DNA from 3 places in the Frankia sp. CcI49 genome. Region 1 is predicted to be linked to each of the others. Evidence: riboswitches for the same ligand, from Rfam matches in the RefSeq annotation. Region 1 holds a riboswitch; each other region holds the start of a gene.

What was found. A riboswitch is a leader RNA that binds a small molecule or an ion and turns the genes downstream of it on or off. The one in region 1 is predicted to bind cyclic di-AMP.
Region 2: linked by a shared signal. The riboswitch ahead of CcI49_RS30245 (C40 family peptidase) and the one ahead of CcI49_RS21500 (transglycosylase family protein) in region 1 are both predicted to bind cyclic di-AMP.
Region 3: linked by a shared signal. The riboswitch ahead of CcI49_RS31455 (peptidoglycan-binding protein) and the one ahead of CcI49_RS21500 (transglycosylase family protein) in region 1 are both predicted to bind cyclic di-AMP.

What each region holds. Positions count from the first base shown of each region.
Region 1 is NZ_MOWP01000025.1:40,471-51,338, forward strand. It holds gene CcI49_RS21470 (nucleotidyltransferase) at 1-309, opposite strand, end outside; gene CcI49_RS21475 (hypothetical protein) at 823-1,374, opposite strand; gene CcI49_RS21480 (NAD(P)-dependent oxidoreductase) at 1,367-2,473, opposite strand; gene CcI49_RS39800 (CAP domain-containing protein) at 3,305-4,678, opposite strand; gene CcI49_RS21490 (DedA family protein) at 4,998-5,591, opposite strand; gene fbaA (class II fructose-bisphosphate aldolase) at 5,879-6,913, shown strand; cyclic di-AMP (ydaO/yuaA leader) riboswitch at 8,605-8,850, shown strand; gene CcI49_RS21500 (transglycosylase family protein) at 8,857-9,543, shown strand.
Region 2 is NZ_MOWP01000034.1:8,183-19,657, forward strand. It holds gene CcI49_RS30235 (DUF4139 domain-containing protein) at 1-1,245, opposite strand, end outside; gene CcI49_RS30240 (hypothetical protein) at 3,234-3,623, shown strand; cyclic di-AMP (ydaO/yuaA leader) riboswitch at 4,019-4,186, shown strand; gene CcI49_RS30245 (C40 family peptidase) at 4,312-5,298, shown strand; gene CcI49_RS30250 (PHB depolymerase family esterase) at 6,356-6,958, opposite strand; gene CcI49_RS30255 (glutamine amidotransferase) at 7,180-7,932, opposite strand; gene CcI49_RS30260 (MurT ligase domain-containing protein) at 7,929-9,179, opposite strand; gene CcI49_RS30265 (tRNA adenosine deaminase-associated protein) at 9,566-10,057, shown strand; gene tadA (tRNA adenosine(34) deaminase TadA) at 10,152-10,622, shown strand; tRNA gene CcI49_RS30275 (tRNA-Ser) at 10,771-10,857, shown strand; gene CcI49_RS30280 (MMPL family transporter) at 11,151-11,475, opposite strand, start outside.
Region 3 is NZ_MOWP01000036.1:28,130-32,639, forward strand. It holds gene CcI49_RS31440 (LppP/LprE family lipoprotein) at 1-232, shown strand, start outside; gene CcI49_RS31445 (hypothetical protein) at 268-618, shown strand; gene mce (methylmalonyl-CoA epimerase) at 783-1,208, opposite strand; gene CcI49_RS31455 (peptidoglycan-binding protein) at 1,696-2,439, opposite strand; cyclic di-AMP (ydaO/yuaA leader) riboswitch at 2,712-2,913, opposite strand; gene glyA (serine hydroxymethyltransferase) at 3,435-4,510, opposite strand, start outside.

The DNA of each region.
Region 1 (10,868 bases):
GTCGATCACCGCACGATCGTTCTCGCTGAGCCGCACGAGATCGTCCAGCTTGGCGAACGCACGTGCGGTGGTGCCGACGAGCAGCGGGCCCGTCATCGGCCCGGTGACCGGGTTGATCGGCGACGCGCCTGTCACGGCGGGCCCGGGCGGCGGCGCGGTTGTCTGCTCGCCACGCGGGAAAAGCGTGTTGGGTGCCCCGGGAGCCGAACCCGCCGGCCGGCGCCAGTGCGGAGGAATGATCAGGTGGTCGTACGTGACCTCGCTCGGTCGGGTTCCGGCCGGAACCTCCCTACGGGCATCCACGCTCATCGTGCAGACCTCCAGACGCAGGTGACGCGAAGGTGCGAGTTCCCCTTCCGAGCCACGACGGCCCCACTCGTCGCGGATGCCTCAACCGGACCGGCCGACCGTTGGGCGACCGACTACCGGTGGCGACATCAGCTCCTATGGTGCCCCAGGACGTCACGTTCTGAACAGGGGGCTCGTGGCGTCGGCGTGTCCGACCGAGCCGGGCTGTCCACGAAACCACGAAGAAACTTTGTCGGATCGCCGACACCCCGCCCCTGAGGGGTCTTCACGAATACCACCCTTGACAGGTGAAGGGGAAGCCCTTGACCAGCACCAATGGCACGTTCGGGGGGTGTCGGGGCCGGACTGCGCGGGCGGCGGCGTTCCGTCTCCCGTCACCTCCAGCCCCACCACGGGCAGCCCACACGAGAGGCCACACTTCAGCACCAGCAGCCCAACAGTTCCGGCAATGCTAACGTTGCGTAACAGATCATCGAGCGGACAACCGACGCACTGCGGCGCCACCCCGAGTGATCACAAGGGCGGCCGAATCCACAATCTCCGGCGTTCGGTGAGCAGTACTCCGGTCGGCACGAAGGCCGTCGTCTGGGCCAGGCGCTTGCCGACCACGTCGCCGACCCCGATCCGGCTCCCGACCAGCAGGCCCCGATATTCCAGCCAGCTCGAGAGCGCCTGGACCGCCTCACCGCCGAAACCATCACGCCGATACGGGTTGCTCACCCGAACGCCGACCACCGCGCGGGCGCGATGCGTGTCCGCGGCCAACAGCCCCAGCGCCACGCCGTCCTGACCGCGCAACACCCAGGTGAGGATCCCGGTGCCGGCGCTGACTCGCCGCCTCAGCTCCCTGCGCATTCCGGTCGGATCCGTGGCCGCGGAATCCGCTGCCGCAGGCGCGGAGTCGAGCGCACCGCCGAAGAGCTCGCCGGCCGCAAGCCGCACCGGCCGGCCTCGGGCGGCCAGGACCATCGCCTGGGCGAGTTCCTCGGCCACGAAACCGACGTTCCAGACCGTGAGTGGAAGTGCGCGCATCCGCGCTGTGGTGAGGGTGGGGCCCTCACCCACGACGCGCCGGCTCCGTGACGCCGAGCAAACCCCGGTCACGCAGCCAGGCGCCGGTCCGGCGCATCCCCTCATCGAGGTCGACCCGGGGCTCCCAGCCGACGAGCTCGGCGATGCGGCGCCCGGACACCGTTCCGGTCCTGGTCAGATCCTGGATGGTCAGCGGGCCCAGATCCACCCGCACCCGCGGATCCACGTTCACGACGAGCTTGGCGCCAAGCCCGCGAAGCAGCCCGGGGCGGCGGCCTGACGCCGACCGAGACCGGCCGGGCAGCCGATCAACCGCGTCAACGACCTCGCACAGCCGTGCGGGGACCGATCTCGGCGGCCTGACCTCCGCCAGCGCCGCATAGCGGCCGAAGAAGTCGGCGCCGGTCGTCGCCTCGGGACCGGTCACATGGAGCACCCGGCCGGCGACCACATCGACGGGAGCGGCGGCCACCGCCGTCACCGCGGCGACCACATCGTCGACATGGACGGGGCTGAGCCGGCCTCCGCCGCCGTCGACGAGCACGAACCGCCCGGCGCGCATCAGCAGCACCGGCCACAGCGTCCAACGCCCGGCACGGGGGCCGTAGGCGTCCGCGATCCGCAGCACGGTGACGGGCGCTCCGTGCGCCGCGGCGGCGTTCGCCGTCTGCTCGGCCGCGGCGATCGCGTCCGCACGTGGCTCGCCGGTGAGACCTACCGGCGCGGACTCGTCGGCGAGCATCGGCGTGTCGCCACCCAGCGCGCTCACGCAGGACAGGTGGATCACCCGGCCCACACCGGCTCGCTGGGCGGCGTCCAGCACCGTCGCGGTGCCGCCGAGCAGCACCTTGCGCATCTGCGCGGTGGTGACACGGCTCGGCGGTGTCACCCGGCCCGCCCGCACCGGCGTGAGCTCGCCGACCCCGCCCATGCCCACCGCGGCGGCGTGGACGAGCAGGTCCGCACCGTCGAGCGCCTTCTCCCAGTCGCCGGCGGTCGTCACATCGGCCTGCGTGATACCGGGCCCACGCCGAACGTCGAGCGCGACCACCTCGTCGCCCCGCTGGCGGAGCTCCTGCGCCACAGCGCCACCGAGGAATCCGGCCGCGCCGGTGACCACCGACCGAGCCAATCGCCCTCCCACCCGCTGCCCGATCCGCTCGGCTGGTCCGCGCTCCGCGCGTGCCGACGGACGGAATCCGACACACCGGTCCGTTTTGGACCAGAGAATACGTGATCTACTGGTGCCGACCTCGCCGGACGAGATCCGCCCGACCTTGGGTCGGTGGCGAGAGATCGTACCCGGTACGTCCGACAGCTCGCCGCCGGACAGATGGGACGTCCACAAAGGTGGCGGGTGCGAGCGGACTTGCCGCCCCGGCCGTGCTGCCGCTGCCGCCGCTGCCGCCGCCGCTGCCGCTGCCGCTGCCGCTGCCGCCGCCAGGATCTGAGGGGTTCGTGGTCGCCGGAGCCGGAGAGCCCGTGGCAGAGTCCTGGGGCGCGGCGGATGCCGGGCCACCAGCATGGGCTTTGCGGAGCCATGCCCATGGGATGCGAACCCCACCCGCACATCCACCCATCGATGATCCCGCACCGCCACGCAGCACCGATAGTTCCTCAAAAGGGGCAAAATGGGCGCGACGCCGCCTGGCCACCCGCAAGAAAGAAGGATTTTGGTCGTTGCACCGACCAAAATCGTTCACTCTTGCGACTCGCCAAACCGGGCCGCCAGGCTAGCGGACACTCGGAGGCGGAGGTCCGGCAGCGTTCGTGGAGTGCGAACCTCCCCGCCCACCGACCAGCGCTCTTGATCGGCGCCATCTGCGACAGACTCCCGAACGAGCAGAATCGCCAGATCTTCAGAGGGACTTGGCGGGTCGCCGGCGCCGGCCGGTCAGATTCGCGGTGCCTCACCGAGAAGCGAGGCAGCGTGTGCCGCATGTGTGGTGCTGCCCAGCAGCTCTCATGCACCGGTGCCGAAGTTCTCGACCCAGTAGGTGCCGTAGTCACCACCGGTCGCGTACCCGACCCCGATCTGGGTGAGCTCACAGTCCACGATGTTCGCCCGGTGCTCCGGGCTGGCCATCCAGTCGGCGACCACGGCTGCCGGGGCCCGCTGACCGGCCGCGATGTTCTCTGCCGCGACCGAGAAGTCGTAGCCGGCGGCCGTGATCCGGTCGAACGGTGACTTCCCGTCCAACCCGGTGTGGCTGAAGTAGTTGTGGCTCGCCATGTCGTCGCTGTGGGCCTGCGCCGAGGCACTGAGGCGGGAGTCGATCGCCAGCGGCAAGCATCCGACCGCGGCGCGCTGATCGTTGGTGAGCGCGATGACCTGCGCGATGAGCGCGGCACTGTTGTCAGCGGCAGCGCCGGAGGCGGTAGCCACGGCGGCGGGCTCGACGCCCGCAGCGGTAGCCGTGCCGGCGGCAGGCGTGGTGCCGGTGGCCGCGCCGGTGGCCGCGCCGGTGCCTGAGCCGACGGCTGCGTCTGGGCCGACGGCTGCTGTGCCTGAGTCGGCCGCTGTGCCGGCGGCGGGCTCGGCGCCCGTCGCGGGCTCGGCGCCGGTGGCGGATGCGGAAGGCTGCTGAGCCGGCGCTGGTTCCGGCCGGGAAGCGACCGTAACGCTGTCCGGACCGGACTGCGCGGGGCCTGCGGGTCCCGCGCTGGCGGCCGGCTCCGGCCCAGCGACCGCTACCGGGCCGTTGACCGTTGCCGGGCCGTTGACCGTCGTTGGGACACCGGGCAGCTCCGGCCCACCCGCGGCGGCCTGACCGGCGGCAACCGGTCGCCTACCGACCTGCCCGGGCTGCCCGGACTGCCCGGACTCGACGTCGCCCGATCCGTCCGCGTCGGTGCCGGTCGCACCGGACGCAGTGCGACCGGGCTGGCCACCGTTCGGCCGGGTGCCACCGGGTTGTGGCGAACTGCCAGGTTGCGCTGAACTGCCACCGGGCCCGGAGATCCCCCTGGCGTCATCGTCCGTGCCCTCATGGATCTCGCCGTCACCACGGCTGACGACCACAGGGTGCGCGAGCGCCCGCGCCGACGGCGCAGTCGCCGCCCGCCTCGCAGTCGGTGGGTCCGCCGTGCGGCGTGCGTCCACCGGACGCGGAGCCGCCCTGGGGATCACCACGGCGGGCAGGCGGCTCCTCGACGCACCCGCGGGCGCGGTGTCCACACCGGCCGCGACACGCGCGTGATCGGCGGAAAGCTGACCGCCGCGATCCGACATCGCGGCGCTGGCCGCCTCGGCGCTCGAAGCCGGCAACGCCACCGAAGCAACGCCGATGCTCGGCACACCCACACCGGAGACCGCCGCCAGACCCAGCAGGACCACGAACACGATCAAAGGCCGGCAGGAAGGCCTCCGTACCCGTCCGCCGCGGGATCGGGGTCCACCAACCGGGCGCGACCGGCCCGGCCGGCCAGAATCCGACCGGCCCGTACCCGCGCGTTCAGGAGGTTCCGCGCGCATTCCAGCCGCGGCGTGATCGGCACTTCGGTGTGATCGGCACTTCGGTGTGATCGCTCATACGACCACACGTTTGCCCGACGAAGCCCACGATCAGTAACCGTACGGACCTGATCACGACAGAACGAGCAACGGACACCCAATGCGGCAGCGCGCTTGGGACGACGCGGGGTACGGGAGCGGATCAGCCCGCACTCGTACCCGCGGGGTCCTCCACGCTCCGTGAGCGGGCCACCCGCCTGCGCATGAGCTCGCCCCCCGCCCCGGCGAGCACGGACACCACGATCACCACAACCCCGATCCAGACCGCGGCATCGCGCAGGCCGGGAACGGCTGAGGCCGCATAGCCGAGCAGGACCAGGCCGGTTCCCCAGATGACAGCCCCGGCGATCACTGCCGCGCCGAACCGGTGCCTGGGCATCGACACCGCGCCGGCCAGCACCGGGGCGAACGTCCGCGCCCAGGGCACGAACCGAGCCGCGATCAGTGTGGCCGCGCCGAAGCGCTGGTAGAAGTCCTCCGTTCGAACCAGCGCTCCCGCATGGCGGCGTTCGAGGTAGGGGCGGCCGAGATGACGGCCGGTCGCATACCCGACAACGGCGCCGAGGCTCGCCGCCACCGGCACACCGAGCGCGAGTACGAGGATCGAGACGTCGGCTGACGGGTCGGCTGCGACCAGACCCGCACCGAACAGCACGGTGTCGCCGGGGAGCCAGAAGCCGACCAGGACCCCACTCTCCACGAAAATCACCGCGAAGAGGATGGCGTAGAGGGTCATCCCAGAGAGGTCTTCGATGTCCACGAGGCCAGTCTGCCGCCGGAGCGCGATCAGGATGAGACATCCGACCAGCTTCCGGCGATGTCACGTGGAACCACACCCGTCCGAGCCGGGTGACGTCATACCCTTCGGCCAACACCTGCCGTCGGCACGCGTCGGGCGCAACCGCGCCCCGGGATCTCCGGGGGGTGGTGGCGGGTTCGGCGGCGCGTCCGGCGCCACGGCCCGCGGTGGCTTGGTGCCACCGGGCGGTCGGGCGCCCCTAGACCTTTCGAGGAGCTCCACCGATGCCCATCGCCAGCCCAGACGTCTACGCCGAGATGCTCAGCCAGGCGAAGTCGAACGCCTACGCCTACCCCGCCATCAACGTGACCTCGTCGCAGACCCTCAACGCGGCGCTGCGGGGCTTCGCGGAGGCCGGCAGTGACGGAATCGTCCAGGTCTCAACCGGCGGCGCCGAGTTCCTTTCAGGCACGACCATCAAGAACATGGTGCTCGGGGCCGAGGCACTCGCAGAGTACGCGCACCACGTCGCCAAAGCATATCCGGTAAACATCGCGCTGCACACGGATCACTGCCCGGCCGACAAGCTCGACACCTACATTCGCCCACTTATCGCGATCTCTCGTGAGCGAGTTTCGCAGGGGCGGGATCCGCTTTTCCAGTCCCATATGTGGGACGGCTCCGCGGTAGAGCTCGAGGAAAACCTCAAGATTGCGGACGAGCTGCTCGCCGACTGTCGGGCCGCACGTATCGTGCTGGAGGTCGAAATCGGCGTCGTGGGCGGCGAGGAGGACGGCGTCGTCGGCGCGATCGATGAGAAGCTCTACACCACTCCCGGCGATATGTTCCGCACCGCCGAGGTGCTCGGAACCGGGGAGAAGGGGGCTTACATGCTGGCCGCGACGTTCGGCAACGTTCACGGCGTGTACAAGCCCGGCAATGTCCAGCTACGGCCTGCGATCCTTCGCGAGGGCCAGCAGCATGTGGCCGAGAAGCTCGGCCTCGGTGCCGACGCCAAGCCGTTCAACCTCGTCTTCCACGGCGGCAGCGGCTCGGACCTCTCCGAGATCCGCGAAACGCTCGACTACGGTGTCATCAAGATGAACGTCGACACCGACACCCAGTACGCCTTCACCCGCCCCATCGTGGACCACGTGTTCCGGAACTACGACGGGGTCCTGAAGGTGGACGGCGAGGTCGGGGTCAAGAAGGCCTACGACCCGCGCACCTACGGGAAGGCCGCGGAGACCTCGATGGCGGCACGAGTCGCCCAGGCCTGTTCTGACCTGCGGTCCGCGGGCCGTTCGATCGGCGTCTGACCGACGTCATCCGGGCTCTGCCCGGTCCGTTGCCCGACATCTGAGCCGGGCCACGCTGGTCCGGCAGGGACCTCAGTAGTCCGTTCATGCTCCCGGGGGCGCCCACGTTCCCGGGAGCACTCCGCTCGCCTGATGCCGCTCGCCTGATGCCGCCCGGTGCATCGTCCGCGTGCGCGCCGACCGAGCCTTTTCCATCGTCGGCTCTGGCCTGTGGGCCACAGCGCCCGACAACGTGAGATCGAGAAGGCTCACCGATCGCGGCCGCGCCCATGCCTGGCTCCGGCTCCTGGCCTCTCCGCTCCCCGCGGCTCCTGGCGCACCGCTCCCCCGCGGCCCGTCGCCCGCTCCCTGTCTCCATCTCCTCCATCTCCTCCTTCTCCTCCTTGTCTCCCATCTCCCTTGTCTCCCATCTCCCTCTCCTTATCTCCTTCTCCCGCTGCTCCCGGCATCTCCTTTCCCACTGCTCCGGCTCCCTGTCGCCGCTGGCAGTACGACGGCCCGCCCCGGCCGCCCAGCACCCCCGCCACGCCCGCACGTGATCTCAACCGGCAACGCCCGGCCGCTGACGTTCACCCGTCCGGACGACCGGCCGGCAGCAGTGTGTGATCTATTTCACTCACAGGTCTCCAGCGGGTGACCAGCCCGCGCCCGGCCGCGATCCGGGACGTCAAGCACCCGGAAGAACCCCACGAAGATCGTGCGGCCTGGCGACGGCACATCGCCCGCCATACCGAGCCAGGACACCCTCAGGGCCACAGTGGTCCGATCCCGCGCGGAAGTAGACGCGGCCCGACGACCTGCTCAGACCACACCTCGATGCCAAGGCCGCCCACGCCTGGGCAAAGCCTCGCGTGGGCTGCCATGTGGCCTCTTCGGCCGATTCGGCCACCCACGGGCTCGCACGGCAGTGAGGGATCAGCGCCAAGCAGCGAATCGGTGGACGGAACGCACCACCGCGGCAGCGGRCCCGCCATCCGGAATCTCCGGCCTCGTCCAGACAGACCGGGAAACGTCCGGCTCGCTGCAGGCTCTCCCGACCCGTCCCGCACCGAAGCGCGGGGACATAGTTCGCGCCGCCGTCCACAGCGGGCTGGCCGGACCGGTCGCCACGGGCCCGGCCATTCGCCACATTGCCACCGATGTGACTATCGGCTACCAGAGAGACACCGAGAGGCACCATGGGTGCCACAGCGACGATGACGCCCGAGTCTGCACGCACCCTCACAAGATCACTCCAGGCCTCGGCGGTGCGGCGCTCCGAGCCCTCGATCCGACCCCCCGACAGGCTCGTCGGCGACGAAAGATACACTTACGTTAACTCATAGTTACGATTGCGTATCTCACATGACGCGACGCCCGAACCCCCATCGGTACAAGAATATAAATTTTTACCCTCGTTAGTGACGAGATCCGCAGTGAGCGGTAGCCTTGGCTCCGATTCCGGCGAATAGCTCGCACCGCAGGCAATACCGGTGATCTTTCGCGAGCGTGATCAGTCGACCCGAACCCTCCACCACGAAACGCCCACCAAGTTAATGAGCGCGCGTGCGCGCGCGATACCAGGGCCCACAGCCAATCTCAAGAAGGCGCGCGGGAGTGTGCTCTTCTTCACGTCGACCATTCAATCCTTGTCGCCTCGCCCGACGTTGTGGTTATGGTCTTCGCCGTGCCCGGAGACAGGCCGGGCACCCGACGGGTGCACGCCGAATCCCTGCCCCCATCCGCCGGAAACAAAAACCCGATGGCAGGAGCGGGGGAACCAATACCCGGCCACCGAACCTGGTGGCCTTGGGGTGAAGCCGCAGGGCCGTTGACAGCAATGAGGAACCGTCTTCCTTGCTGTCGAAGGCACAGGATTTGGGAGTTCCTGACATGCGGCCGGGCTTGTTCCCTGCCCGAACCCGACAGCTCACCTCGCAGGCGTGGGGAAGGAAAACTCACGCATGTCCGACGCACGTACCAGTGGCCGACAACGCCGCAGCAGTACCCGCAGCCGGGCCCGCACCCTCGTCCCCGTATCCGTCCTTGTCGCGACGGTCGGAGGCACAATCGCCATCAGCCAACCGGCGAATGCCGCAACGACCTGGGAAGGTCTGCGGCAATGCGAGTCCGGCGGCAACTACACGACGAACACCGGTAACGGCTACTATGGCGCTTACCAGTTCTCCGCCGGGACCTGGCAGAGCCTGGGGTACTCTGGCCTTCCACACACCGCTCCACCCGCCCTGCAGGACGAGGCGGCGCTGAAGCTCGCGCTCCGCTCCGGATTCGGCCAGTGGCCGGTGTGCGGGAGCGGAATGGGCGGCGACCAGCTCTCACCCGGCGCGTCGTCGTCGGGGTCAGGCAGCCAGGCCTCCCGTACGGCCGAGCGAACCAGTCTGGTCGCGCAGCCCGTCGCCACCACGGGTGTGCCCCCTCTGACGCGCAACTACTTCGCGTCGGTACACAACCAGGTCACTGACGAAATCAAGACCTGGCAGGAAAAGATGAACTCCCTCGGCTACTCCCTCGCCGTCGACGGCTGCTACGGGCCGAAGTCCGCAGCCGCGGCCAGGGACTTCCAGACGGCGCGCGGCCTCATCGTCGATGGCGTCCTCGGCCCGCAGACCTGGGCGGCCACCTTCGGCTGACGCCTGCCCGCCCCGGCGGAGCACTCGGTCGCCTGCCTGCCCGCCCGCTCATTCGCGGGCCCCAGCGCGCGGCACCGAAAGCCAGCACCCCGTGAGGGCAACCTGCCTTCCACAGCCGAACCCTCCCGGCTGCACGGGGAAAGCCCCCGCCCGGACCGGATCGACGAGCCTTCCCATCTCATGGTGCACGACCGGAGATACCGCAGGTCGGAGCCGACGATGGAAAAGGCTCAACGCTGACAAGGACCCCGCCGCGAACCGGGAGTCGGTCGAGGGCGTGCATGCCGTCCTCGCCTGACAACGGTCGGCCCACCGACTGCGTTCCCGCTCCGGCGAGAGCGGGCCTTCACGGCCGTCCGACCGGATCCTCGTCCCTCCCTCCTCCCAGCCCCGAAAGCGCGGACGCGCGCCGGGGAGGCTCACCGCACCCGCCCGCTCCGTCCCGGTCGGGCGCGGTGATGCCAGGAGCCCCAGGAACCACCCGACCGTGGCTGCACCGTCCCAGCGCGGTTGTCCACACCTGATCCACATCTGAGTTGTCCACATCCGAGTTGTCGAGCACCTCGCCCGACGGGACGTTCCTCCCGGTCCGTCAAGCCCGGAAGGCGTCTCATCCAGTCGCCGTGACGTGCGACGGCCCGCCCGCCCGGCGCTGACCCAGCCGTGGCGCGCGGGACGCAACGCGGAGCGCCCCAACGGTCCGCGTGTCGCAGGACCCGGACAGCCCCACCGCCGGAGCGGTACCGGCCTCGGGGCAGGTGTCCGGGCGTCGCGGCCTTCCCGCCGATCATCTCGATCACCCGCGGGATGCGTTCGGCGCGCATTCCCTCCACGGCCGCGCCGAACGACCTCCCTCGACGACGCCACCTCACCGCACCGGTCATGGCCAGATCGGTACCCGCCCCACACCGGCGATCCCGGTAGGCGGGCGTGGCGTCGGCGCTCTCCAGCTGCCGGTGGCCGGCGCCGTCGCCGGCCCCCCACCGCCCGCCGCCGACCCTCCCTGGCGCCGCCCCGTGTCCCCGGGCGCCCAGGCCTGGGCCGCCGAGCGGGCATCGCCGGTCATGGACCTTCCTCGGGTCATGGACCGTCCCGGCCTGAAGCCGGCAGGGGCGCCAGCCGCATGACGGACCCCCGGTGCGTCCGAGATGTCGAGGGGACGGTAATGTGGCGCGGTTCGGGTGTGATGACCATCTCCTCCACCCATCCGTCAATTGGCCCGTTCGGGTGACTCCGATATGGTCCTTTCCGATCCCGCCCTGGCCAGCGGGATTTGCGTCATGTAGGTAGATCTCGCTACAGTTCCGCCCACTCGCCTCCCCCCG
Region 2 (11,475 bases), on a different contig from region 1:
GAGAACCGCGTCGAGCTCGATCACGGCCACCGTCGCACGATGCGGGTCGCCGTCAGCGGGCACGGCCACCGGGCGCGGGGGACGGTAGGTGGACGCCGCGCCCGCCGACTCCAGCACCGCCGTGGCGGCGGCCATCGGCGGCGCCGGTACGGGCGCCCGCCGAGGCGCCGCGGCGAGTGGCATCGCGGCGCCCGCCTCGGTGGGCATGCCGCCGACCAGCACCGGGCCCCCGCCCGGCGCCGCGAGCGCCCCCCGGATGTGTACGGACTCCGGCGTACGCCGGATGTCGACGAACTGCGGGTCCAGTTCGGGAAGCCTGAATCCGCTGGCGGGACGGGCGGTCGACAGTCGAAGATCGGTCGCGGGCCAGTCCTCACCCGTGCGCTGGCTGATCATCGCGAACCAGGTCAGCGTCACCCGCTCGCCTTCCAGCCGCGCGTCGTAGCCGGACACCCACGAGGCCGACCCGACCAGGTAGGAGACCTCCATCTCCGCCATCTCCGCGGCGGTGTCGCTGTCCGCCGGCAGCTCCAGATCGGCGGGCAGCTCCAGATCGACGAGGACCGCGCGGGTGTCGGGCACCGGCTTCGCCCCGCGGGACTCGATCAGCCGGCCGATCATCGTCAGTTCCTTCTCCGCCTCCTCCCGCCGCCTGGCCAGCTCCCGCCGACGCGCGTGCACACCGGCGATCTGTGCCGCGAACGCATCGCCGACGGAGACCAGCTGGCCGGCGGCATCGACGTCCCCTGGGCCGGCCGGACGTCCGCTGCCGGCAGCCCAGCCGCGGGCCAGCGCGCCCGCCCCCACCCGCGCGGCGACGTCGAGGAAGGTGCGGCGGGCCCGCTCGGTCTCGTCCTCGTCGCCGATCTCGGCCAGCAGCGCGCGCAGCTCGTCCTGACGGGCACGCAGGTCTGCCAGGGCACCGGCATCCGTTGTCGCCCGCGCCTGGGACACCACCCGCACACCCAGTACCCGGGCCGGGCCCGTCCCGCCCACCCGCACCGAGTTCTCGTCGAGGCCGATGGGCAGGCCGCCCACGACCGCCTCGACCCGGGTCACGCCCTCCGGCAGCGCGGAAAGATCGAGTGGGCCTCGACGGGTCACCCTGGCGGCGGTGGGGTAGACGACAACAGCTGTGATCGGCGCGTCCAGCGCCACCGCGGCGGTTCCAGCAACCGCGGCGGCCTCGGTGACCGCGTCAGCCTCGTTCGGGGTGTCCGATGTGTCGTCCGCCACGGCAGCCATGCGGTCACCCTACGGGCAAAACGATCCTTGATCGCCGGTGGCCCGCAGACCCTGGCCAGCCCTGGTCGGCCCTGGCCAGCCCTGGTCGGCCCTGGACGGGTCAGGACGGGCTCGGTCGGGCCCACCCGTCGGGGCAGCCCCGTCGCCGCGCCGTGCCCCCGGTCGGGTTCGCCGGCACGGCCCCGCCGGCCGTGCCGGCTCCGCCGGGACGTCGTCGACCGCCGGGTCGGTCGACCGGCGCGCAGCGTCACCTGTCTCGATCATCGAGCCGCGAGTCGCGATTACCCTGCGACACGACGAGGGTGGCCGTACGGCCACCGGAGGCCCTCGGCCTGATCCATCCGCCGGCGGCGACCATGGGGCAGGTCGACATCACGGCCACGCGGCGCCCGTCCGGTTCCCTCCCGCCGATCTCCCGCCCGGCGGCACAATCCCCCCAACTCGACCATCTCATCGCGCGCCCAAGAACCCAACCGCCGTGGCCGGTACCGATGATCAGATCCGACACCGACCATCGCAGCACGGACAATCCGCCGGGACGGGTCTTCCGTCCGTGCCGGTGCGAAGTCGCGCGCCGAACCGCCGCGCCGAACTGCCGCAACGGGCAGGTGGACCGACCGACGAAAGCCTTACCTCCCAGCGGCGGGCCGATCTCTTTCCCCGCCGGGAAGAGCAGCGTCGAGCAGGTCACCCGACAGCCGCGGGCCGCCGTGGCGCGGGGCGGCAGCTGCCGCGCACAGCAATGCCGAGAGATCCGGGCAAACCGCCCCGGCTGTTTACCGCGCCGCCGTCGGCCAAACTGATCAGCGTTGCCCGACACACGCCGCAAGCATCTGGGCAGACGAAAACATGGCCCGGTGAGCCCGTCGCGGATCGCGCCGGGGATTTCTGACGATCGCCGCAGGTTCGCCGGTGGGATCTGGCGGTTGCCGCTGGTGGTGACAGTGCGGGGGGCGGGCGATCTCCTCGGCCACGGGGCCGCCCGCGAGCCCGGCCGTAGCTGCCGGGCAGGGTCTGAGGATTGCGGTCACGAGAACAGCCGCAATCCTCGACTCCTCGAACCGCGGCTTCGAGCTGCCACCACGCCCGCCACCACCGCCGGAGGGGACCTGAGGATTATGGTCGCGAGAACAGCCGCAGTTTTCGACTCCGCGAACCGCGGCCTCGAGCCGCCGCCGTGACCGCCACTGCCGCCGGACGAGATCTGAGATCTGAGATCTGTGGTCGCCAGGGCGCGGGTGGCAAAAATCCCGAGAAGCGGCGGATCCGGGCGAGCGAATTCGGCTGGGCAGCCCGGGCTCGTCCGCCAACGGCGATCCCAGCCAGGTCCACCCGACTAACCGGCCTTGATCGATGTTGTTGCACGACAGGATCCTATTCTTAGGAAACCGTCCAAAACCGGTTCACATACTTGCTCCACACGGCGCCATCCGGATCCACCGACACATCCACACGGATCGGCTGCACACTGATGATGACGATGACCGGGCATCAGCCACGATCGCGGCTCCCGGCCATCGCCACCCGCACCCCGCCCATGCCACGGGGCCATGACGGTCGTCGCGATCGATCACAGGCCACAAGCCACATCACTTATTGTGACGATCAGTCGGATGGCATCCAGTGGCCAGAACGGCGCAAGCCACTCGCCCGCCGCTTCGCTCCGTCACATCCGAAACCTTCCGTTGTCGACACGGAGATCTCCGATCGCTGGATCACACGGCAACCGATGATGATCCATCCAGTCGGGTGCATCCGTTGGTCGACACCCGTCTGGTGGCCTCGACGCGCGCCGTCGTCCGTTGACTATGTGCCGGATCCTGCCGACCGCACGCCTAAAATCCCATGCGTCGACTAACGTAACCAACCGTGTCGGAACTTCGGCGATGGTCGAGAGCGGGGCGATGGTGCGCCTCCAGGCTGCCTTCCGCCCAGATCACGACGCCCCTCCAGCAGGCCCGCACCGCAGGCCGCGGCCGGAGTCAGCCATGACGCACCCCCAGCCGAGGCGACACGAGCTCTCGCTCCTGCCCGGCCGCGGCGATCTGATGGCCGAGCTCGCCAGCCGCCTGGAGGCTCTGGACGCGCTGCTCAGCCGGCTGGAGGACGCGGAGCGCCAGGCCGCGGACGCCGGCGAGCACATCATTCGCACCAGGCAGTGGCAGGAGGACACGGTCCGGACGCTCCAGGAGGAGCGAGCCCGGATGCGTCAACGCCAGCAGGCTCTGGACGATCTCGCCGAGCACGCGCGCGCGGCCGTCGAGGCCATGCAGAGCAGCTACCGCACTCTTCCGCCCGAGGTGACACAGCTCGCGATCGAGCTGCAGGTGCTCCACAACTCCGGGTTCCTGAGCCGCCGGAGCGGCCGTCCGCGCTGAGCCGGCCGTCCGCGCCRAACAACCGTTCCCCTGGGCAGGCCCGTCCACGCCGAGCCGGCCCGTCCACGCCGAGCCGCCGTCCGCGCCGAGCCGCACCCCTCCGTGGCCGTGCTTCACGGCCCGCTCCGGCGTCTGTTGCGGGCCGCCAGTTCGGAACTTCTCGTCACCTAAAGTGTTTGTCCGTGATCCTCGTGTGGCCGTCCAAAAACGTGACGTGAAGCTCAGCACCCCCTCTGACCTGGGCAGATGCGCTCCCGCAAGGGGCACTTCTTTGCACACTCGGTGTAGTTGGGGGGGACTAGTGTTTACCCACACCATCCGTGTGGACTAGTCTCGCTTGCGACGTCACGACAACACCGGGCCGAACGCCGAATCCTGCCCGCGGCCCCGGTGTCCCCTCCGAGTCGTCACCTCGGGCAGGAGCGGGGGACCCACCTCCACCGACCGGCACCAAGTAGTGGTGCGGGTCTAGGGGTGAAGTCCATCGCACGAAGGTCGCGCGACGGACCGGGCAGCCCAGCCCGAACCCGACAGCTCACCTCGCAGGCGTACGGGAAGGAACGCAACGTTGTCTGCGCAAAGCGTGCAGCTTGATACCGAGAGACGCCGGCAGCAGGAAGGCCGCGGCCGCCACCGGGCACCGTCAGCCCCCACGGCGTCGAGTCGAGCAAGAGCCAGGGCCCGAGCTGTGGCCGCCGTCACCACCGGGACTGTGGCAGTCTCCGGGGTCGCGCTCGCCGGATGTGCTCCGGACACCAACGCGGACGCTGCGTTTGATGAGGCGTCGAACACCGCCCCGATGACCCTCGCGACGCAGATCGGCTCGCGACTGGCCGTCGACGGGGCCATCCAGGTTGCGTCCGTGGCCGGCAGTGGGTCCACCACCGTGCTCGACGCCACCACCGACATCTCCGCGCCGACCCTCTCCTCGAAGGTCGACGTGGGCCTGCGGGTGACCAACCCCGAGGTCACCGTCAACGCGAACGAGCCGGTCAACATCGGTTTCTCGCTCTACGACGAGCAGACCAAGGCCCCGCTGGCCGACCAGCTCATCAAGGTCCAGGTCAAGCTGCCCACCGGGTGGGCGACCTTCCTGCACCTCACCACGGACGACCGGGGCCAGGCCTCCTACACGGCCCGAGTCCTGACGACCACCAACGTCACGGCGATCTTCGATGGTACGGACTCGCTGCAGTCCGCCCACTCCGAGAACGACGCCACCCTGACGGTTCGCCCCCCCGTGCCGGCGCAGGCCTCCCGTCAGGCCGTCCGCTCGACCGTCGAGGTCGAGACGCCCGTCGTCAGCGTGAACGTCGGAGCGAACACGATCGGCGAGAAGGCCGTCTACCTGGCATCGCTCCAGGCCGGCAAGCCGTACATCTACGGCGCGGAAGGCCCGAACTCGTTCGACTGCTCCGGGCTCGTGCAGTACGTCTACAAGCAGCTCGGCAAGAGCGTGCCCCGCACGACGGACCAGCAGTACGCGGCGACCACGCACATCTCCCAGTACAACAAGGCCCCCGGCGACCTGATCTTCTTCGGCACCCCGGGCAACATCTACCACGTCGGTATCTACGCCGGCGACGGCAAGATGTGGGTCGCCCCGCACAGTGGCGATGTCGTCAAGCTGCAGACGATCTACACCACTTCGTACCTGGTCGGCCGCGTCGCCTGAGCACCGTGAGTACCGGCCGGCCCACCTTGCTTTGCCGGCTGGCTCCGGGCTCCCCCCTGTTCACCTGATAAGCCGCACGCACTGACGGGGCAGCACGGATCGCCCTGTCCTCGGAACGAGCCGCCGCGCGATCTCCCCCTCCGGTCGCGCCCGGCTCCCGCCGCCGGGTCGGCGTTGGTCGGGATTGACTCCGGCCCGGCGGTCACCAGATCCGATGTGTGGTCCCCTGCACCGGACCGCAGCCTCACCTTCCGCAGACCTGCGAGCACGCCCCGTAGCCCGCACCGCCAGGAAGTGCCTGACGCCGCGCGACTCGCGCTCGCCGCGTGACCGTCTCGACACTTCCAGCACTTAGGCCGTTGCGACATCATTCTACTTCGGCATAAGCGGTGTAGATGCGGCGCAAACCGTCCAGAATGCGACCATCGGGCATCAACACCTGCCGCATAAACAAAACAGAACCACACGCGCCACCCACCCGGATCCGCAGATCGTAGATCCTTCCGGTGGGATGGACGTCAGATCCCCCCCCATCTGACGTCCATCCGGCCGGAAGGCCTCGGACTCCGCTGGTCGCCGTTCCGATCCCCCCCCCATTGGACCGGCGGCCAGCGGACCCTCCGCCACCCGGCCTCCTTGTGGCCTGTCGACGCCGTTACCCCCCTCCCGGCGACGCCGACAGGCCACGCGGGCCCCGACCGTGACTCCTCACCGGGATCACGGTCGGGGCCCGAACAGGAAATCGGCGCCGACGGCCGGAGGCAGCACCTCCGGCGCCCCTGGAGCCAGCCGAGAGGCAAGACCGGCAGGCCTGCCGATCCAACCTTCACCGGATCCGCAAGACCCGAATTGGCCAGCGGCTCCGCGACATCCTCGGCCGCCGCCGGACATCCGAGCTAAGTGACTAGTTCTTTGCAACTAGAGCAACTCGGCTGGAGTATGACGTGGCGGCCGATGCGGGGCCGATGGAGTCAGATGCGGGGCCGACCCCGCACCCCACACCCGTCCTCGTCGCACCCACCCTCGTCCCACCCGTCTCGTCGAGCCGGACTGTCTGTCACACGGTCCGGTGCAGGTCGCGGGAGAACTTCCACAGGGCGTCCGTGACGCCCTTGTCCCACTCGGTCTCGGCGAACCGGCCATGCGGCGTGACGTTGTCGCAGGTCGGCCCGGGCTCGGTGTCGAACTGCCCCACCACGCCGACCGCGGCGTAGATGGGCGTCGCCGAGGTGCAGGCCGCGAGCAGCGCCAGCCGGGCCCCCTCGCCCATGCCCCAGAGGTACACCCGGTCCAGGTCGATGTCGGACCGCTTCTCGTCCATATAGCGCACGACGTCGCTCAGGTACTGCACGTCCGCGCCTTTCGGGTCGTCCAGTCGCCAGGTTCCGGCGACGGCCTCCGGGAAAGCGAGCGCGAGATCCTTGCGATTCGCCAGCGAGGACACCTTGCTCCCCTCTTCCAACGTCTTCGCATCCGAATTGTCATCGTGCAGGATGATTACCAACGGCAACGGGTCGCCCGGATCAGAAGGCGCCTGGACGAGCAGTTCCCGGCCGGCCGAGGGATAGCTGTCCGGGATGGTCGCCTTTTCGACCTTTGGATGGCCCCGTCCCGCGGCCAGCCACCAGACGACCACCAGCACGACGCCAATGATGATCACGTTTCTCTTGTTCTTGCCCCACCAACCGGCAAGGGGATTCGACGCCACGATGCAACCGAACCACACCCCACGCCCGGAAATCGCCTGATTCGAAGCAGCGCGTCCCGGCAGACCCGTTCAGGACGACGCCGGAAGCGCCGGACGACGCCTGGGACAACGCCCGGACGACCATCACGCCACCCCGCCGCCCCCGCGACTGCCGGCCACCGGCGCGGGTGTGCTCAGCCCTCCGCGAGCGCGTGAGCTCTGGCGTCACGCAGGATGCCCACCTCACGCGGGCCGTCCAGCGGCGCCAGCGGGCCGTGCACCCAGGTCAGCAGCAGGTCGGCCAGGGCCGGGTTCTGCGCCAGCACCGGCCCGTGCAGGTAGGTGCCGATGACCTTCCCGTCGACGACACCATCGGTGCGGGCGGGCGTCCCGTCCCCGACGCCGACCCGGACCGTGCCGAGCGGGATGCCGCGGAAGCCCGGCAGCGGGCGGGTGCGCCCGCCATGGTTCTCATAGCCGTAGAGCGTCGGCAGGCCCAGCTGGGGGCTCGGTTCCACCACGATGTCGCCGACCGCGCGCGGCGGCGGCGGGACGTCCGGTGGTTCGAAGGAACGGCGGGTCTCGACGTCGATCAGGTTGACCCCGTCGTGGATCTGGCCGTTGCCCGCCGGGAAGGTCGCGCCGATCACCTGGTAGCCCGCGCAGACGGCCAGCACGGCCGCGCCGCCGGACACGGCGCGCAGCAGCGAGCGGTTGCGGCGCATGCCGTCGGCGGCCAGCACCTGCGGCTCGTCCTCACCGCCGCCCAGCAGGTAGATGTCGCAATCGGCCGGCACCACCTCACCGGCCGGCACCTCCACGATCTCCGCCCGCAGCCCACGCCAGCGCAGCCGCTGGGCCAGCACGATCGCGTTGCCACCGTCGCCGTAGGTGCCGAGCAGCTCCGGATAGATCAGCGCGATCCGGGTCGCCGAGGGGCGGATCACCGGGTGGTCCGCACGAGCAGGTCGCGGAACGCCGTGTAGTTCGCGACGACGTCCACCACCTTGTCGTTCGCCGCCGCGGCGGCGGCCTCGGCGTCGGCATGGACGCTGTGAGGAACCTCGGCATAGGCCAGGCGCACGCTCATGTCCTCCTTGCGGCCCCCGGTGACGAGCACCTGGCGGCCGGAGAGCCGCTCGAAGGGCACATCCCAGATCCAGGACGGGTCACGCCCGTCCGCCGTCTGCGAATTGAAGTCGATCACGACCGGCCGCGGCGGCGCCGAGTTCAGCAGCTCCATCATCTCGACCCAGCCGGCCGGGTTCTTCGCCAGCAGCAGGCGGGCCTGATGGCCGTCCTGGCCCAGCGGCACCTCCTGGTAGCGGCCCTGGACGTCGCCGATACCCCGCATCGCGGCGAGCGCGTCCTCGACCTCGACGCCGAACTCGCGCGCGGCCGCGGCGGCCATCGCCGCGTTCGCGAGGTTGACCCGCCCCGGCAGGTCGATACGGGCGGGGATGCGCCGGCCGAACCACATCAGCTCACCGAGGCCGGCCACCGAGACGATCGGCTCAGGCCTGGCCAGGCCACACTCACACCACCAGCCGGCGGCGTTGCGGTGCAGCAGCCTGGCGCACTGCGGGCAGACCATCGCGTCCGCGGTCCAGTTCTGGCCGGCCGACACCCACACCTGGCGTGACCAGGTCATCGCCGCCCAGGCCACCAGCGGGTCGTCGACGTTCGCCACCACGACCGTGTCGCGCAGCTCGGCGCCCAGCTCGCGCCAGATCGCGGCGATCCGGCGGGTCTCGTTGGACCGGTCGAGCTGGTCACGCGAGATGTTGAGCAGCAGCACCACCCGCGGCAGGATCGCCCGCGCCACCTTCGGCAGCCAGATCTCGTCGACCTCCAGGGCCGCGGGAGAGTCGTACGGCGGCCTGGCCAGCGCGGTCATCACGCCGGGCGCCATGTTCGCGCCGCCGCCGTTCGACTTCACCGGGCCCAGCGTGCCCAGTGCGCGGGCCAGCAGCCTGGTGGTGGTCGTCTTGCCGTTGGTGGCCGAGACGCAGGCCGTCGGGCGGTTGGAGCCGACCTCGGCCAGCGCGCCCGGGGAGATCCGCAGGGCGATCTTTCCGCCGATCATCTCACCGGAGCCGCGGCCCAGACGGCGGGACGTACCCGACGCCAACCGCTCGGCCGCGAGCGCAAGCTGGGTACGGGCTGTGAGCCGGCGTGGCAGGGGTGTCGTCATCGCGTCTCAAGAGTGCCATGCGCCCGCGCGGGCGTGATGCGGGCCCTGCGCTCTGCCCCTGTTTCCACCGTGTCCCGCCCTGTCCCCGCCCTGTCCGCGACCGCGCACCGCGTGTCCTTCGCACGAGTTTGCCCAGGTAGGGGAATCACCTGACGTGGGTCGAGCCCGTCCACCGAGGCACATGTGAGGCCCACGCGAGGCACGTTCGCCCCGCGGCCACGCGGTCACGGTGCACTCATGAGTAGGAAGGCGCGGCCCCTGATGGATGAGTAGGGCACCCAGCGGTGAGAATCACAGAAGGGATACGGCATCACCCCGGGTCGGCAGGCCAGCGGGCCCCATGAGGGCACGCCCAGACCCGGCGGGAAGGGACGTGAGGACAGCCAGTGAGCACCAAGGGGATAGCGATCGCCCAGCACGGCGAACGGTGGACGGCACACGACCTCCACATCGCCGACATGGAGGATCTCGACTCGCTCGTCGACGCCATGCACGACCTCTCCTCCGGCACCGTCATCGCGTTCGTCGAGGAGGACGACGAGTACCTCGCCATCGTGCGGATCACCGCGCGGGATCCCGACCCGAAGGTCTTCCTTTCGGACCGCCGGGTCCTGTTGACCTCGGATCACGCCGAGCGCCTCTTCGCGGACGCGCTTCCGTCCATGGCGGGGTTCGACAGCGACGACGACTCCGACGAGGACACCCCCGTCGGCCAGGCGTCGCCCGTCGGCGACCTCGACCTCCTCGCCGATCTGGGGACGCCGGCCGAGGCGCTGCTCGAGCTGATCGCCGAGGAGGGCATGCTGCCCGCCGACGTGATCAGCGCCATCAGCGAGCGGGCCGGCGCCGGGGAGATCTTCGACGACGCCCGTGGCTGACGTCCCGGCAGGGGCGGCGAGTCCTGCGGGCGGGGCGGCCCGGGCCGCGGACGGCGGGGCGCCGCCGTCCGGGCCGGGCGTCTACCACGATCTGATGGGGCTCGCGCTGGCCGAGGCGGCGCTGGCCGAGACGGCCGGGGACGTCCCGGTCGGCGCGGTCGTCGTCGCCGCGGACGGGCGGATCCTCGGCCGCGGGCACAACGCCCGCGAGGCCGTCGGCGACCCCACCGCGCACGCCGAGGTCATCGCCCTGCGCCACGCCGCCGCCGAGCTCGGAGCCTGGCGGCTGGGCGGGACGACCCTCGTCGTGACCCTGGAGCCGTGCACCATGTGCGCGGGCGCGCTGGTACTCGCCCGAGTCGACCGCGTCGTGTACGGCGCGGTCGACCCCAAGGCCGGCGCCGTGGGCTCCTTGTGGGACGTCGTCCGCGACCGGCGGCTGAACCACCGCCCCGAGGTCATCTCCGGCGTCCGCGCGCAGGAATGCTCCGACCAGCTCGCCGCCTTCTTCGACGGCCGCCGCACCCAGCGCCGCCCCCGCGACGGGACGGACCGGCCGGGCTGAGCCCGGTCCGCGCCCCACCAACCACGCACCCCGACCACCCGCCCACAGACCCGACCGTGGCAGGCGAGCGGGACCGGACGGCGGGGCGCCCGAAGCTCCACCCACCCCGGTGAACCGAACCGGGACGACATCGCGTAAGCTAACCCGCGGTGGAGTCGCCTAGTGGCCGAGGGCGCACGCCTCGAAAGCGTGTGAGGGGGCAACCCCTCCGTGGGTTCAAATCCCACCTCCACCGCTCCGATGGCTGACGTGTGCCCACCCCCTGAGGGGTGGGCCTGGTCGGTTCGGTTATGTCTGCCGGGGGCGGGCCCCCCGAAACCCCCCGACCCGAAAAGCCCGTGGCACCGGTACCTGACGTGTGCCCACCCCCTGAGGGGTGGGCCTGGTCGGTTCGGTTATGTCTGCCGGGGGCGGGCCCCCCGAAACCCCCCGACCCGAAAAGCCCGTGGCACCGGTACCTGACGTGTGCCCACCCCTCTGGAGGGGCTCGCTCTGCGGTCGCGGATCGAGGAGCGGGTCGGGGCATGTTCAGGGAGAGTGGCTGACGGTCTGGGCGTCGGTGTGTGCAGGCTGCGGTTCCGCTGTCGTCCCAAGGGGTGTTGGCGGTGCAGGTTGTTTCCTGTGCGGGCCTTCCACGGAGAGGTTGGGGAGCAGGGCTTCGAGCCGGCGTGGCAGCCACCAGTTGGACCGGCCGAACAGGTGCATCGCGGCGGGTACCAGGATGGTCCGCAGGACGAAGGCGTCCAGTGCCACCGCGGCGGCCAGTCCGACGCCGAACTCGGAGATCACGCGTTCGCCGCCGGCGGCGAACGCAGCGAACACCGCGATCATGATCGCCGCGGCGGCGGTGATC
Region 3 (4,510 bases), on a different contig from region 1:
CAGTCAGGGCCGGTTCGTCGGAACCGACAGCGTCCCGAGTGCGAACGTGCGATGGGTGTGGTCCACGAGCGACACCGTGGCGCTTCAGTACGACCTGTACCGCCCTGATGATCCGATGTGCTGCCCGTCGGCGGGGGCGGCCACGGTGCGCTTCCGGTGGAACGGCACCGCGGTGCAGGCGCTCGACCCGATCCCGACCAACGACTGGTCGGCTCCGACGAGCCGCCGCTGAGCCGGCCATGTTCTACGTCCTGTAGAAAAGACGTCATGGGCGTGGTCTACGACATCGTTGTTGTGTTTCACCTGGTCGGGATGGCCATGATTGTCGGAGGGTGGCTCGCGCAGATCCGCTCGCCGCATCCGGTCATCACGCCCGGCATCCTGCACGGCGCCCTCGTCCAGATCGTCACAGGCATGATCCTGGTGGGGCTGGCGTCCAGCGGGGCCGTGGACCGGGACGTGGACAACGCCAAGATCGCGGTCAAGCTCGTCGTCGCGGCGGCCGTCGCCGGCATCGCCGTCGTGGGCAACGCCCGCGGCCGCGAGGCGCCGGCGGCCCTGGCTCACGCCGCAGGTGGGCTCGGGGTGGCCAATGTGGCGATCGCGGTGCTGTGGTGACGATGGCAGCCGGGCGGGCCTTCACGGCCCACGGGTGATCGCGGGCTGCGGGCTGCGGGCTGGGGACTGCGGGCTGGGGACTGCGGGCTGGGGGGGGCACCGGGCGTCGGCGGGATGGCCGACGCCCGGTGCCTCGTGCGTGCAGCCGGTGCGGGGGCGCCGAGTCAGTGCCCTTCCGGTGCCTCGACCAACTCGGTGAGCACACCGCCGACACCCTTCGGGTGCATGAAGGCGATGCGGCTGCCGGCCGTGCCGTGCACGGGCGTCTTGTTGACCAGGTCGAAGCCGGCGACGGTGAGCGCCGCCAGCGCGGAGTCGATGTCACCCACGCCGTAGGCGATGTGGTGGATGCCCGGCCCCTTCTTGGCCAGGAACTTGCCGACCGGGGTGTCCTCGCGGATCGGCTCCAGCAGCTGGACGTAGGAACCGCCGGTGTCGCCCTTGTGGACCAGCAGCATGGCCTCGCGCACGCCCTGCGCCTCGTTGGTCTCCTGATGCGCGACCGTCAGGCCGAATGCAGCCTCGTAGCGAGGAATGGCCTCCTCCAGCGAGGCCACGGCGATCCCGACATGGTCGATCCTGGTCAGCACAACATCGCTCCTGGTCGTAGGACGGTCGGCCCGTGGCGGCGTCCGGCCCGGGCCCAGCCTCCKAGAGTGCCCGGATACGGCGTTGCGGTCCACTGAATCCAGTACGCCGTGTCCCGGTCACCACCGACCTGTGGCGCGCGTCACCCCGGGCCTCGTCGAAGTTTCATGACGAGTGGTGCGGGAAGGTCCCAGTCACCGCAGTCGGTATGAATTCCCCGCTCGGACCCACAAGAAGATCCGTGTTGTCTGTAGTGATTAATGGAAGGCGTGTAACGGTGCCTGGAGCTCGGCTGGATCGCATTTCTGCCGAGTCGATGCCAGGGGTGCGGCTTATCGCCGGAAAACGCGGCGTCCCCGCCGTGACGCCTCTGGATGTCCAGGGGCCCGCGGCGGGGACGGTGCGTCGAGTCGATCGACGATTCCGATCAGCTTACGAGGGGCAGCTGATCGATCGGTCGCTCGCTCGGGTATTCGGTTGTGCGGCCGATCAGCCGAACAGGGCCTTGTGGGTGAGCGGGCCGATGACGCCGTCGGGCACCAGGCCGTGCTTCTTCTGGAAGTCGATGACCATGTGGTTGGTCTGCGGTCCGAAGTAGCCGTCGACGACGATCGGGTAGCCGAGCTTACGCAGCTGGTCCTGCACCAGGGAGACATCCCAGCGGGGGCCGGACACGCCCAGCCGCATGTAGCCCGAGTCGACGGCGCGGTTGGCGCTGGTGGACGGCGCGGTGGACACCGTGGTGCTCACCGAGTTGCCCACGGCCGCGGCTGCTGCGGCTCCACGAGCCAGGTACTTCGTGTGCATGCCGTTGGTGTAGGCACTCCACGCGGTGATGCCCTGGCTCTGGCAGACCTGCCGTGCGGCCCAGGCGTTGACGTTCGGGTCGTAGAGGTCGCGGTTTCCGACCCAGCTGGCATGCGCGCGCATGTTGATCTGCCACAGGCCGCGGGAGTCCTCGCCGACGGTCGCGTGGGCGGTGGTGTTGCCGCCGGACTCGGCGAGCGCGACGGCGACCCAGGTGCTCAGCGGAATTCCGCGGCAGGAGTTCAGGCCGGCGTTCTTCGCCGCCTGCGCGATGCTGGTGTCCGAGATTACCGCCGCGCTGGCGGGGCTCGCGGTGAAGAACAGGCCGGCGGATGCCCCGATGACGCTCGCCGCGGCAACAGCAGCGGAGCGACCACGGCCTCGGCGGCGGACGCTGGGGGACTTGCGGTGCTTTCCGGTCGACATCAAGATATCTCGTTTCTACGTTGAAGAGCAGGCGGGTAGGGCGTCTTCGGGCGCCAGTGATCCGTACACGGATCAATGAGTCGCGACGAAATGGGGTCGCGAAAAAAGGCGCACGAATGGACGCGCGTTCTGCTATCGGCGTGAAATTTGTCCGGGCCCGAGCGGGCCCCAGATCTCCGGTGTCAACCCCGGGTTACGGGCGCGGCGTTACCGCGGCGGCGTTCCGGGGGACGGATGCAGTCCCGGCTGCTATTCCAAGCATGCGTACACGCAGATCCTTCCCGTACGCCTGCGAGGTTAGCTGTCGGGTTCGGGCCGGGAAGCCCGGTCGGCGCGCGCTGCGCGGCGACTTCACCCCGAGGACGGCCGCCTGGGTGCGGTGGCCATCCGGAGGAACCTGGTTCCCCCGCTTCTGCCCTGGTGGTCACTAGGAGGGGACGACGGGCCTAGGGCAGAACTCGGCGTACGACCCGTCGCTTGTTTGGTGCCAACACACCGTAACGAACTACTAAGGGTAGTCGCAAGTCCCAGTTTTTGCCCTTTTGTGGCGCTACCTAGTCACGATGCGTACAACAGGTTGGTGTATGCGCACTGTACGCGACGAAGAGGGGGAGGGGGTCCGCCGAGTACCGCCGGTGCCGCCGATGTGGTGTATGCGGCGTTCTGCCGGCTGCTTGAGCTGCGCGTGGTGACCGGGTCGTCCGCGGAGGGTGGTGACCGATCCGCAGTGATCCCTGGCAGGCCTGTCGGCTCGCGATCGCCGAATCGGCTGTGATGTGCGTAGCATCTCCGGCGAGAGTGGAATACCGGACCCCTGCCCCGTCCCCGTGGGGCCCTCGCCGACGTCCTACGGTGACTGGCGGGGCGGTTCCGCGGAACCGCCCCATACGTCGCGGGCAAGCTGGCGGTGTGGGCGCTCTCCCGTCGACCGCGCCGTCAGGAACAGGCTCGCCCGGCCAGCGGACCGGGCGAGCCCGAGCGGATGTGCGATGTGATCAGACCCAGCCGGACATCGGGTAGGCCGTCATCAGGTCGCGCACCTCGCCGGCGATGCGGCTGATGGTGGTCTCGTCGTCGTCGCCCGCTGCCTTGACGGCCTCGTCGATCCAGCCCGCCAGCGTCGGCATCTGCTCCGGCTGCAGTCCGCGGGTGGTGATCGCGGCCGTTCCCAGCCGGACGCCGGACGGGTCGAACGGCTTGCGCGGGTCGAACGGAACGGTGTTGTAGTTGAGCTCGATACCGGCCCGGTCCAGCGCCTTCGCGGCCGGCTTGCCGGCGACGCCACGGCTGGTCAGGTCGATCAGGATCAGGTGGTTGTCGGTGCCGCCGGTGACGAGGTCGAAACCGCGGGCGGACAGCGCCTCGGCGAGCGCCTTCGCGTTCGCGACGACGCGGTGGGCGTACTCGCGGAAGTCCGGGGTGGTGGCTTCGCGCAGCGCGACCGCGATGGCGGCGGTCGTGTGGTTGTGCGGGCCGCCCTGCAGGCCTGGGAACACCGCCTTGTCGAGGGCGGACGCGTGCGCCGCGTCCGACATGATCATCGCGCCGCGGGGCCCGCGCAGGGTCTTGTGCGTGGTGGTGGTGATGACCGGCGCGTGGCCCACGGGCGAGGGGTGGGCGCCACCGGCGATCAGGCCGGCGATGTGGGAGATGTCCGCCACGAGCACGGCGTCGATCTCGCCCGCGATCGCCGCGAAGGCGGGGAAGTCGATGGTGCGGGGGATCGCGGTCCCACCACAGAAGATCACTTTTGGTCGGTGCTGGAGCGCGAGGTCGCGCACCTCGTCGAGGTCGACCCGCCCGGTGTCCTGGCGTACTCCGTACCGGACCCCCTGGAACCAGCGGCCGGTGGCCGACACCGTCCAGCCGTGGGTCAGGTGGCCACCCGAGGGCAGGCCCATGCCCATCACGGCGTCGCCCGGCTGCAGGAACGCCAGGTAGACGGCCAGGTTGGCAGGCGAGCCGGAGTACGGCTGGACGTTCGCGTGCTCGACGCCGAACACCGCCTTCGCCCGGTCGATCGCCAGGGTCTCGACCGGGTCGATGAACTGCTGGCCCTCGTAGTAGCGCT